3 regions of the Buttiauxella sp. AC142 genome follow, and region 2 is predicted to be linked to each of the others. Evidence: predicted binding sites of a transcription regulator. Region 2 holds the regulator's gene; each other region holds the start of a gene.

Region 1 (4,247 bases), 3.1 Mb from region 2:
CCTTCTATGTGCTGCCGTAACGGGGGGGAAACTGGCAAAATTCAGGGGGTACGATTGACGGCGGTCACAGTTCTTTATACCCGCCGTCGCTCGTTTTTCGGGTTAACAGATTTTCACGCTTTGCACATCCAGGAGCCAGGCGAGCTTTTCCAGAACCTCGCCCTGATGGCCAAGCCCGATCGCGCAATGATGCGCAGGCCCGCCGAGGCACCATTGTGTGGTGAAATCACGCGCGGATAACGGGAAGCGATAGCGGCTGTTGGTGTTGCCGATATCCAGCACTTCCCCTGCAACAGCTTGCCCTTCGGCATACTGCAAACGCACGCCGTTTTTCGCATCCTCCACAATAGACAGGAAAGTGACCGGGCCGGGTTTTACCGTCATCTGAATCGACACGCCTTTGCCCGGTTTGCCGTGATAAACCGGCAGCGGGACGAGGCGCACGTCACCTTGCGCCATCAATGGATGCGCCGGGCCATCATGCCCCCAGAGCACGACATCGTCGGCAAATTCAATGCCGTAGGGTTCTGAAAACGAGCCACCCGCCCCCAGCAACTGCTGGATTTTCATCGCCAGCACGTTTTTGATTTCATACTCTCCGGCGACCGGCATACCGCGCTGGGTCAGCAGCGTGTTGCCGAGAATAATCGAAGTAATAATATTTTCGTAGGCGTTGCCGTTGCGCCCTTCGTAATAGTAAGCCAGCGCCCCGAGGTGATTGTTTTCGATGAGTTTGTCCATGGCGCAGGCGGTTTGTACGGCACGCTCCAGTTCGGCTTTTTCACAAGCCGGGTCGATTTGCAGTGAGGCTTCCACCTCCTGCCATTTTTGCGTGCTGGTGTCCGCCGCCACCTGTTCGCGATATTCCGCCAGTTCGCACATTTCCAGCGGTTTGAAGCGCACGCCGAGTCTGGCGCTCAGGTTAGTCATGTTGCTGTAAACATCGACCATACCGTCGTAATAGTGGCCAAGCACACCCACCTGGCAGGCCGCTAACCCCTTCTGCACCTCCAGCGCTTGCAGCCACTGTTCCGTTTGCTGCCAGACGTATTCATCGCCCTGCAATGCGCCCACAAGCAGCTGGTAGCGAATCCCCGCCCGATTAAACACGTTCGCCAGTTCAGGTGCGCTACACGCCTGGCAATGGGCCAGCCATTCGCCGGTGCGTTCGCCACGATCGGCCATGTCGCGGATTTTCCCGTACGGCAAACCCAGCTCGGGTTGCAGGGCGAGGATAATCACCGGCTTGTTGATCTTTTGTACCAGCGGCAGAACCGTGGAACTCAGCGCGTAGGTGCTGATATAAAGCACAATGGCATCGACCGGTTGGCTTTGCAGGTGCGTGGCAAAAGTATCGGCTTTGGTCACGCTATCAATCAGGCCGCCGTTGATCACCGTGGCATTCAGCTTCGTGAGGCGTTGGTCGATGTGCTGCAAGTAACCCGTCAGACGTTGTTCCAGACCAGAAAACTGCGGCCAGTAAGTATCAAGGCCAATACCAAAAAGGGCGACATTAAGCGACATGATGGTGCTCCAGGATTCAAAGAAACGCCGACTATCACCCTAATTTTGCTGCACTGCCTTTGCCGTAATGCCAGTTTCTGAACAGCGTGGCAAAAAACGATTTATCCGCCTGACAATGCTCACATTTTCGCCAACATGCCGAAAAGCGATAACCTTATAAAAAGTACGGCATTGATAATCATTTTCAATATCATTTAATTAACTATAATGAACCAACTGATTACGCGGCGTTAACAGGTTGTTCGCCGCTCATTTATCTATCCACCCCTTCGAGGAGATAATGAATATGAGCTATACCCTGCCATCCCTGCCTTACGCTTACGACGCCCTGGAACCTCATTTCGACAAGCAAACGATGGAAATCCATCACAGCAAACACCACCAGGCGTATGTTAATAACGCGAATGCAGCGCTGGAATCTCTGCCAGAGTTCGCAAGCCTGCCAGTTGAAGAGCTGATCGCTAAACTGGATCAACTGCCAGCTGACAAAAAAACCGTTCTGCGTAACAACGCGGGCGGCCACGCTAACCACAGCTTCTTCTGGAAAGGCCTGAAAACTGGCACCACCCTGCAAGGTGACCTGAAGGCGGCAATCGAGCGTGATTTCGGTAGCGTTGACAACTTCAAAGCAGAATTTGAGAAAGCAGCAGCAACTCGCTTCGGCTCCGGCTGGGCGTGGCTGGTTCTGAAAGGTGACAAACTGGCTGTCGTTTCTACTGCAAACCAGGACAGCCCGTTGATGGGCGAAGCAGTTTCTGGCGTTTCCGGCTTCCCAATCGTGGGCCTGGACGTTTGGGAACACGCTTACTACCTGAAATTCCAAAACCGTCGCCCTGACTACATCAAAGCATTCTGGGATGTCGTGAACTGGGACGAAGCAGCAGCACGTTTTGCCGCTAAAAAATAAGTTGCATTGCAGCTGACGAGAGGCGAGCCTGATGGCTCGCTTTTTTTATGTCTGTTGCAGGGAGGTTCAGATGCACTATCCGCTAAACATTTATCTTGGCAAAGTCCGCGAATACGAAGGCAGCAAACCCAGCGCTATCGCCAAATATGAGGTGGACGGTGAACTTAAACTCACCGAACTGGGGCTGGAAGGCAATCAGCAGGCTGAAAAAGTTGTTCACGGTGGGCCAGATCGCGCGTTGTGCCACTATCCACGTGAGCATTACATCTATTGGGCACGTGAATTCCCTGAGCAGGCAGAACTATTTACAGCTCCGGCCTATGGTGAAAATTTATCGACCGAAGGCCTGACCGAGAAAGATGTTTATATCGGCGATATTTTCCGTTGGGGCGACGCACTGATTCAGGTCACGCAGCCGCGTTCGCCGTGCTACAAGCTGAATTACCATTTTGGCATTCATGATATGTCGTCCTTGATGCAGGAAACGGGTTATTGCGGTTGGCTGTATCGGGTGGTTTTGGCGGGAAATGTATCGACGGAATCACCGCTGGAGCTGGTTTCTCGTCTGAGTGATGTGACGGTGGCAGAAGCGATTGCTACGGCATGGCATATGCCGTTTGATGATGAGCAGTATCACCGATTGCTGTCGGCGGCGGGGTTGTCCGTTAGCTGGACGCGCACCATGCAGAAACGGCGCATTTCCGGGAAGATCGAGGATAATTCGCGGCGTTTATTTGGTAAGTAAGTTGGGTAAGTAAACCCCAGATACGAAAAAACCCGCCGAGGCGGGTTTTTAAATTCTTAGCTTTGCTAACGCTAACCTTACAGGCTAGTTACGTTACCAGCAGCTGGGCCTTTAGCACCACTTTCGATGGTGAAAGACACTTTCTGGCCTTCGTCCAGAGACTTGTAGCCATCGTTCTGGATAGCAGAGAAGTGTACGAACACGTCTTTTGAGCCATCGTCAGGAGTGATGAAGCCGAAGCCTTTGTCAGAGTTGAACCATTTTACGAGACCAGTCATTTTGTTAGACATAGATATTACCTTTTAAATTAAATTTGCCTTCCGGCGCAATTGGAATGTTTTACAGATTTTTAAAGCGATAAAGGAAGGTAGATCACGTCGAAGGGTATCTATGATAACTCTTTGAGGACTGCGCTACTAAACTGCTTAAAGGTTCTGTGCTTCAAACCGATGGATGTATTAACTCATATAAGCAGGGTGAATAACAAGGTTTATTTTAGCCGTCCACAGGGCTGGAGCTCAAGCCACCTCTGGGATCCCCCGCAATTAAGCGGGGGAAATCGCCATTACTGCATGGAGTTTTTTGCCGTTGAATATGCCTGCATAAACGCCTGATGCTGTGACGCCAGCGGCGCAATCAGCGAATTGTACTGGCTGGCTTGCTGTGACGTTGGGAACTGAATGCCACCCGCGGTGAAACCAACTTGAGTCCCCTGCTGCTGGATGAAATCACCCACTTGCACCAGTTGCGCAGTAAAGGTTTGTGCCGCTGGGATCAACGGAGCCATGGCTTCTGCCGGAGCAATAACCACTTTCTCATAAACCTTGTCGTACACCACTTTCAGATCGTCTGGTTGTTTCAACGTGGAACGTGCGCTGTCAGCCTGCATTTTTGCATTCTGGACTTGCTGGCCTAACACATTCAGAGAACCGTTCGCCTGACGCAGTGGACCGCTCTGGGTCATGTAATCCTGCGGTACACGAATGCTGTTTACGCTGTCGGCTACCGGACGCATGCCATCGTCCATCGCCTGGTTCACCTGCTGGGAGAAACCATACAGAATCGCGTAAT
Region 2 (4,247 bases):
AGGTTTTATTGATGATTCAACGCTGACCGGCGGCGTTTATTACTGGCAGCGTGAGCGTGACCGTAAAGACGTCACAACGGGTAAATACGAAACTAACCTTGCGCACTCCACATGGAACGCAAACCTGGACTTCCAGTCAGGTTATGCCGCAGACATGTTTGGTCTGGACGTTGCGGCCTTTACTGCTATCGAAATGGCAGAAAACGCTAACAGCGGTCACCCAAACGAAATCGCATTCTCCTCTTCTAACAAAGCTTATGACGAAGATTATTCCGGCGATAAGAGCGGCATCAGCCTCTATAAAGCAGCGGCTAAATTCAAATACGGCCCGGTATGGGCGCGTGGTGGTTACATTCAGCCAACCGGTCAAACTCTGTTAGCACCACACTGGAGCTTCATGCCTGGTACTTACCAGGGCGCAGAAGCTGGTGCAAACTTTGACTATGGCGATTCTGGTGCGTTGAGCTTCTCCTACATGTGGACCAACGAGTATAAAGCTCCGTGGCACCTGGAAATGGACAAGTTCTATCAGAACGATAAGAACACCAAAGTTGAATACTTACATTCACTTGGCGCGAAATATGACTTCAAAAATAACCTGATTCTTGAGGCCGCATTTGGCCAGGCTGAAGGTTATGTTGATCAGTATTTCACTAAGGCGAGCTACAAATTTGATATCGCGGGCAGCCCGTTAACCACCAGCTACCAGTTCTACGGCACGCGTGACAAAGTTTCTGACGGTAGTGTGAACGATCTGTACGACGGCACCGCATGGTTGCAGGCATTGACTCTCGGATACAGAGTCGGCCAGGTTGATTTGCGCCTTGAAGGAACCATGGTTAAGGCTGATGGCCAACAGGGCTACTTCCTACAGCGTATGACGCCAACCTACGCCTCTTCCAACGGTCGTCTTGATGTGTGGTGGGATAACCGCTCTGACTTCAACGCCAACGGTGAAAAAGCGGTATTTGCAGGCGCGATGTATGACCTGAGCAACTGGAATCTTGCGGGTTGGGCGGTGGGCGCTTCTTATGTTTACGCATGGGATGCCAAACCAAGCTCCAAACCAACCACAGACGGTTACTACGATGCGGATAACCGCCTGAAAGAATCTGCGTACAGCCTTGATGCGTTGTATACCGTTCAGGATGGCCGTGCGAAAGGCACTCTGTTCAAACTGCACTTCACTCAGTACGACAACCATTCCGACATCCCAAGCTGGGGCGGTGGTTACGGCAACATCTTCCAGGATGAGCGTGACGTGAAATTCATTGTTATCGCACCGTTCACCATCTTCTGATTCGAATCCGGGCGTGAAAACGCCCGGTTTTCTTAAGGATATCAAGCATGAAAAAAATCGTTCTGACAGTGGTGATGGCGTTAGGTTTGAGTGCGTGTGCGCAGCAACAACCTAAAACGGCTCCGGAAGATACGAAACTAAAACAAGCGTATAGCGCCTGTATTAACACCGCAGAAGGTAATCCGGATAAAATTCAGGCCTGCCAAAGCGTGTTGAATGTACTGGCTCAGGAAAAAGAGCATCAGGATTTCGCGAAGAAAGAAACGGTTCGTACCCTGGATTACCAGAACTGTATTCAGGCGACCCGCACGGGTAATGATCAGGCGGTAAAAGCTAAATGCGATAAAATCTGGCAAGAGATTCGCGCTAACAACAAATAATGGTAGTGCGTAAGCCATAAAAAAACCGGTGAGTGTCCTCACCGGTTTTTTTATGCATGGCTCCTGAATCAGAAGCCAGAATATACGGATTACCTTTCGCTGATTTCGTGTGCGTTTTCATCAGTACGGCAATCACCTTCAGCGCAGTGACCGTAAAGGTACAGGCTGTGGTTAGTCAGACGAATGCCATGACGTGTTGCGATTTCGCGCTGGCGGGCTTCGATTGAATCATCACTGAATTCAATAACCTTGCCGCAATCCAGACAGATCAGATGGTCATGGTGATGCTGCTGCGTCAGTTCGAATACGGATTTGCCGCCTTCGAAATTATGACGAGTCACAATGCCTGCATCATCAAACTGGTTGAGTACACGATATACGGTGGCGAGACCAATCTCTTCACCCATATCAATCAGACGTTTATAGAGGTCTTCCGCACTGACGTGGTGGTTCACCGGCCCCTGCAACACTTCAAGGATTTTTAATCGCGGAAGCGTGACTTTCAAGCCGGCTTTCTTTAATGCGGTATTATTGTCAGTCATGCGGAAATTGTCCTGTTGCTTAACGATTCGCTCGGACTCAGGGTGAGCGTTAAGATGAATGCGTCTCATTATAGAACTGCCACTTCTAAATGGGAACCGCAAGTATTATGCATAATCAAGCTAAAAAATGGCGGCTGAGTCGCGATTTGTTTGCCTTGCTAGCTTTTTGATCAGGAGGTCATTGTACAGGGACAAACTGAAAAGTTAAAAATTTGTAGCAATTATTTTAATCGATAATATCTATCAATGTGACGCAACCCGTTTAAAAGCTGCGTCACATCCAGAATCAGGCGTTGATGATATCAGCCAGGTTCAGCTCGTCAGAAACTTGCTTGACCCATTTCTGAACGCGTTCAGCCGTCAGTTCTGGTTGACGATCTTCATCGATAGCCAGACCGACAAAGTGATCGTCGTCAGCCAGGCCTTTAGAGGCTTCGAAATGGTAGCCCGCAGTTGGCCAGTGACCGACGATAGCTGCGCCGCGTGGCTCAATGATGTCGCGGATAGTACCTAACGCGTCACAGAAGTATTCTGCGTAATCTTCCTGGTCGCCACAGCCGAACAGAGCAACCAGTTTGCCATTGAAATCAACTTCTTCCAGCGTCGGGAAGAAATCATCCCAGTCGCATTGTGCTTCACCGTAATACCACGTTGGGATGCCGAGAAGCAGAATATCGAAGCCTTCCAGGTCTTCTTTGCTGCTCTTAGCAATGTCATGCACCTCAGCAACTTCTTTACCGAGCTGTTTTTGAATCATTTTCGCGATATTTTCGGTGTTACCAGTGTCGCTGCCGAAAAAAATGCCTACGATTGCCATGAGTAAAATAACCTCTTGATACTTAATGGTATGGTGGCTGCTATTTGGCCACAGATAGGGCAATCATAGCAGAACACTTCGTGGTGCGGAAACTGCTATCGCCCCGGTGTGCACAGACTGCAACATTGCATACCAGGACATAGCACTAAAACTAACTGAGATGCTGCTTCAGTTGTGCGAGTAGTATCTCTTCAATCAGCTCACTACGGCTGATATTGCGCGCTTCAGCCAGTTGGTTGAGAGCATCTACCGCATCGTTATTGAGCTTTAGCTCCACTCGCTTCAGGCCGCGTACTTTATCGCGCTTGAGTTGATTGCGTTTGTTGATACGCAATTGCTCATCACGCGTTAGCGGATTTGTTTTTGGTCGCCCCGGGCGACGCTCGTCCGCGAACAGATCTAATGTAGTACGGTCCGTTTGTTCTTTTGCCATGATTAGACTACTGACAGGGAATTCAGGTGGCACTGAGCGGGGTGCTCTGGCGCAATTTAGCGCGCAATCATACATCAGCATGGCTTGCGCGCCAACGCGTTAGCCGCAACTTGCGGCCAGTCGGTTTGTTTTTAATCAGTTTGCTGCGGATTCATCAATATAACGATGAATTGCGCGCAAAACAGCATCAGGTTTTTCGGCGTGAACCCAATGACCAGCACCGGCAACCACATGCGCACGGGCCTGTGGGAACTGCGAAAGCAGCTGTTCGCGGTGAGATTCGTCAACATAAGGAGATGCACCCCCGCGAATAAACAGCGCCGGTTCGTTCCAGGCAGGGATGTTTTTCCATCCGACAATATTCTCATATTGCTCCCACAGCACCGGCACATTGAATTTCCATTCGCCATCGGCAAAGGATTTCAGCAAAAACTGAATCACGCCCTCTTCATCAAGATGCTCGCGCATAATGACGGCGGCTTGCTGGCGAGTTTTAACGTCTGCCTCGGTAACTGCATTAATCGCTGCAAAAATCTCATCGTGGCGACGCACTTGATAATCCACCGGGGCGATATCAATCAGCACTAATTTATCAACACGTTCCGGGGCGATGGCGGTTAACGCCATTGCCACTTTCCCGCCCATAGAATGGCCGATAATAATGGCTTTCTTAATGCCATATTCATCAAGTGTTTCAACCACATCCTGCGCCATCGCAGAGTAGTTCATTTCTTCGCTACGCGGCGATAACCCATGATTGCGCAGATCAATCTGC
Region 3 (4,247 bases), 3.0 Mb from region 2:
GGAACGCGGTGAGACAAGGAGTTACCGTGTGTAGCGTCCTGGGTACGGAAGTTCCAGCGCTTAACGGTACCTGCGAAACCTTTACCTTTAGAGGTGCCAGTTACGTCAACTTTTTTAACTTCAGCAAACAGCTCAACGCTAATGTCTTGACCTACAGTGAACTCTTCGCCTTCTGCAAGACGGAATTCCCAAAGGCCACGGCCAGCTTCTACGCCAGCTTTAGCGAAGTGACCAGCTTCCGGCTTAGTTACACGGCTAGCTTTTTTAGCGCCAGTGGTAACTTGAACAGCACGGTAGCCGTCGTTAGCCAGGTCTTTAACCTGAGTAACACGGTTTGCTTCTACTTCGATCACGGTTACTGGGATAGAAACGCCGTCTTCTGTGAAGATACGGGTCATACCCACTTTTTTACCGACTAAACCAATCATTGTTTCAACCTCTCAATCGTCAATGACCTGATTAACCCAGGCTGATCTGCACGTCAACACCAGCAGCCAGATCCAGACGCATCAGAGCATCAACGGTTTTCTCAGTTGGCTCAACGATGTCAACCAGACGCTTGTGAGTGCGAATTTCGTACTGATCACGCGCGTCTTTGTTGACGTGCGGAGAGATCAGAACGGTAAAGCGCTCTTTGCGGGTCGGCAGCGGGATCGGACCACGTACTTGCGCACCAGTGCGCTTAGCAGTCTCGACGATTTCCGCAGTTGATTGATCGATCAGACGATGATCAAACGCTTTAAGGCGGATACGGATTCTTTGGCTCTGCATGAGACCATAGCTCCAATTATTTTATAGACGAAAAAAATCACTACTCGCACCCATTACGATTGATGGGGGAGTGTAATCGTTCATACATAGTTCCCCAATTGGGAACATTGTCGACAGCAGCTTCACTGTCAGGCTCATATCGAGCCAGCCATCGATTAAGACAGGCCCGCGCATTATACGTAAATCTGCACCTTAAGCAAGCCATGGATACGAATTAAACAATCTTTTGTGTGGGAATACGATTCTCTTTGCAGGGTAAATGTCTTCAATGATGCCCGAGAGAACTTTTTGGGAAGATCCCTCGTAAATCAGCAATTGTCATTTTGCTTTGACCCATTCATTTCACTAGCCTGGGGAGACATCTTTTTGAAGAGTATTTTACGTAATGTTTATCTCCTCTACCCTGGTCCTTTTACTTTTTATTGTCCTGCATATTGGACTTTTACTGCGCCTGGCCTGGATTGATTATCGAAGCATGTTGCTACCGGATAGACTGAACTATCCTCTTCTATGGTCTGGATTACTATTTCAAATCTGTTTAGCACCTGAACACTTATCTGACTGTGTACTTGGAGCCATTATCGGCTATTTGAGTTTGTGGATGCTCTATTGGGCTTACTATTACTGGCGAGGTTGGGAGGGAATTGGATACGGTGATATGAAATTGTTAGCGGCTTTGGGGGCGTGGCATGGTTGGCAGAATTTAGGATGGATAACATTAGCGGCGGCAACATCCGGATTGCTATGTGCCTTGATATCAAAACTGTTACTGACGAATCGTCTTTCACTTGCTACCACTCCGCTACCTTTCGGACCAAACCTTGCGATAGCGGGTGGTTCTGTAGGATGGATTTGCTCTTCCTTCCCACAGTTTAAAGAACTCAGTTTCCTTCTTTGATTTGCGATTGTAGATAGTTTTGCAAACCAATTTTTGAAATGAGGTCCAATTCAGTTTCTAACCAGTCGATGTGATGCTCTTCTTCGGCAAGAATTTGTATCATCATATCCCGACTAACATAGTCATGAATGGTATCTGCGTACGCAATGGCTTCACGTAAATCTTTAGCGCCATCCATTTCTAAGTTGAGATCGGACTGAAGCATTTCTTCGACATCCTCTCCGATGTGAAGTTTGCCTAAGTCTTGTAGGTTAGGAATGCCTTCGAGGAACAAAATTCGCTCGATATATTTATCGGCGTGTTTCATTTCATCGATGGATTCGTGGTATTCCACTTCGTTGAGGCGCATTAAGCCCCAGTTTTTGAACATTCTCGCATGGAGAAAATACTGATTGATCGCGACAAGCTCGTTTCCCAATAATTTATTGAGATAATTTATTATCTTAATATCACCTTTCATTTTTTACTCCCTCCGCTTCCACTACATGAAGCGTAGATGTAGCACGGAGTAAGTCAAAAAAAAGTGACTGGCTTAGGCAATCTCTTTAAATTCTGGGATCTGCAATAACTCTTCTTGCATGATTTCTCTTGCTGCGCGAATGCATTTGCCACATTGGTTTCCCACAGGCACAAACTTGCGAAGCTGCTGGAAAGATTGTGGATGAAACTGGCGTACAGCCTGCCGAATTTTTTTATCACTTACACCATTACACAAACAAACGTACATAAGCACTCCCGTTCAAATTACGCGCAAAGTGTAAATGAGAATAGTTATGATTACAATAGCACACGAATGTTTGATGCAAGTGAGAAGCGGTAAAATATGCAAAAAAAAAGAGCGCCTAAGCGCTCTTTTTTCATATAAAGGTATCAGCGATTAAGCGATAACTTTAGCAACAACACCAGCGCCTACAGTACGGCCGCCTTCACGGATTGCGAAACGCAGACCGTCGTCCATTGCGATTGGGTGGATCAGGGTAACAACCATTTGAATGTTGTCGCCCGGCATTACCATCTCAACGCCTTCTGGCAGTTCGATGGTGCCAGTAACGTCAGTTGTACGGAAGTAGAACTGTGGACGGTAGCCTTTGAAGAACGGAGTATGACGGCCGCCTTCATCTTTGGACAGGATATAAACTTCTGATTCGAACTGAGTGTGCGGCTTGATAGAGCCTGGCTTAGCCAGAACCTGACCACGTTCGATATCTTCACGTTTAATACCACGCAGCAGAACACCAACGTTCTCACCAGCACGGCCTTCGTCCAGCAGTTTGCGGAACATTTCAACGCCAGTACAGGTAGATTTCACGGTATCTTTGATACCAACGATTTCTACTTCTTCGCCCACTTTAACGATACCACGCTCTACACGACCGGTAACAACAGTACCACGGCCGGAGATGGAGAATACGTCTTCGATTGGCAGCAGGAATGGCTTGTCGATAGCACGCTCTGGTTCTGGGATGTAGTTATCCAGGTGACCAGCCAGCTCGATGATTTTAGCTTCCCACTCTGCTTCGCCTTCCAGCGCTTTCAGAGCTGAACCACGAACCACTGGGATGTCGTCGCCCGGGAAATCATAAGCAGACAGAAGTTCACGAACTTCCATTTCTACCAGTTCCAGCAGCTCTTCGTCATCAACCATGTCACATTTGTTCATGAACACGATCATGAATGGAACGCCAACCTGGCGACCCAGCAGGATGTGCTCACGAGTCTGTGGCATCGGGCCATCAGTCGCAGCAACAACCAGGATAGCGCCGTCCATCTGAGCAGCACCGGTGATCATGTTTTTAACGTAGTCGGCGTGCCCTGGGCAGTCAACGTGCGCGTAGTGACGAGTCGGGGTGTCATATTCAACGTGGGAAGTGTTGATGGTGATACCACGAGCTTTTTCTTCTGGTGCGTTATCGATCTGGTCGAATGCGCGTGCAGAACCGCCGTAGGTTTTAGCCAGAACGGTAGTGATTGCTGCAGTCAGAGTAGTTTTACCATGGTCAACGTGGCCGATAGTACCGACGTTGACGTGCGGTTTTGTACGTTCAAATTTTTCTTTAGACACGGCTATATTCCTTACTGTTGCGCTCTCCCCTTCTGGAGAGAGCACGGGATCAATGTTTTTTAAAACCCGGGGCTTATTTACCGCGAGCTTCGATTACGGCCTGAGCTACGTTGTTTGGCGCGTCATCATACTTCAGGAATTCCATGGAGTAAGATGCACGACCTTTGGTCAGTGAACGCAGTTGAGTTGCGTAACCGAACATTTCAGACAACGGAACTTCAGCGTGAATCTGAACGCCAGTAGCGTTAGATTCTTGACCTTTCAGCTGACCACGACGACGGCTAAGGTCACCGATAACGTCACCGGTGTTCTCTTCCGGAGTTTCAACTTCAACCTTCATGATAGGCTCAAGCAGAACTGGTTTCGCTTTCTTAAAGCCATCTTTGAAGGCAATAGAAGCGGCCAGTTTAAACGCCAGTTCAGAGGAGTCAACGTCGTGGTAAGAACCGAAGTGCAGACGCACGCCGAGATCTACTACTGGGTAACCCGCCAGAGGACCAGACTTCAGCTGCTCCT

What was found. Region 2 encodes Fur, which represses iron uptake genes when iron is present. Its sites were predicted from a motif close to ATAATAATGAGAACNACTATCAA; they were not measured.
Region 1: a site for Fur is predicted at 1,696-1,718, ahead of sodA (superoxide dismutase [Mn]). Genes of this name have one in related genera too.
Region 3: a site for Fur is predicted at 2,431-2,453, ahead of bfd (bacterioferritin-associated ferredoxin). Genes of this name have one in related genera too.

Annotation. Positions count from the first base shown of each region.
Region 1 is NZ_CEEDCH010000001.1:4,267,326-4,271,572, forward strand. It holds gene AC0IWZ_RS19920 (arabinose isomerase) at 103-1,524, opposite strand; gene sodA (superoxide dismutase [Mn]) at 1,811-2,431, shown strand; gene yiiM (6-hydroxyaminopurine reductase) at 2,502-3,176, shown strand; gene cspE (transcription antiterminator/RNA stability regulator CspE) at 3,254-3,466, opposite strand; gene AC0IWZ_RS19940 (DUF3053 domain-containing protein) at 3,742-4,247, opposite strand, start outside.
Region 2 is NZ_CEEDCH010000001.1:1,145,183-1,149,429, forward strand. It holds gene chiP (chitoporin ChiP) at 1-1,300, shown strand, start outside; gene chiQ (ChiQ/YbfN family lipoprotein) at 1,348-1,680, shown strand; gene fur (ferric iron uptake transcriptional regulator) at 1,770-2,222, opposite strand; gene fldA (flavodoxin FldA) at 2,509-3,039, opposite strand; gene ybfE (LexA regulated protein) at 3,191-3,472, opposite strand; gene ybfF (esterase) at 3,608-4,247, opposite strand, start outside.
Region 3 is NZ_CEEDCH010000001.1:4,123,483-4,127,729, forward strand. It holds gene rplC (50S ribosomal protein L3) at 1-428, opposite strand, end outside; gene rpsJ (30S ribosomal protein S10) at 460-771, opposite strand; gene AC0IWZ_RS19250 (prepilin peptidase) at 1,157-1,669, shown strand; gene bfr (bacterioferritin) at 1,653-2,129, opposite strand; gene bfd (bacterioferritin-associated ferredoxin) at 2,202-2,396, opposite strand; gene tuf (elongation factor Tu) at 2,547-3,731, opposite strand; gene fusA (elongation factor G) at 3,805-4,247, opposite strand, start outside.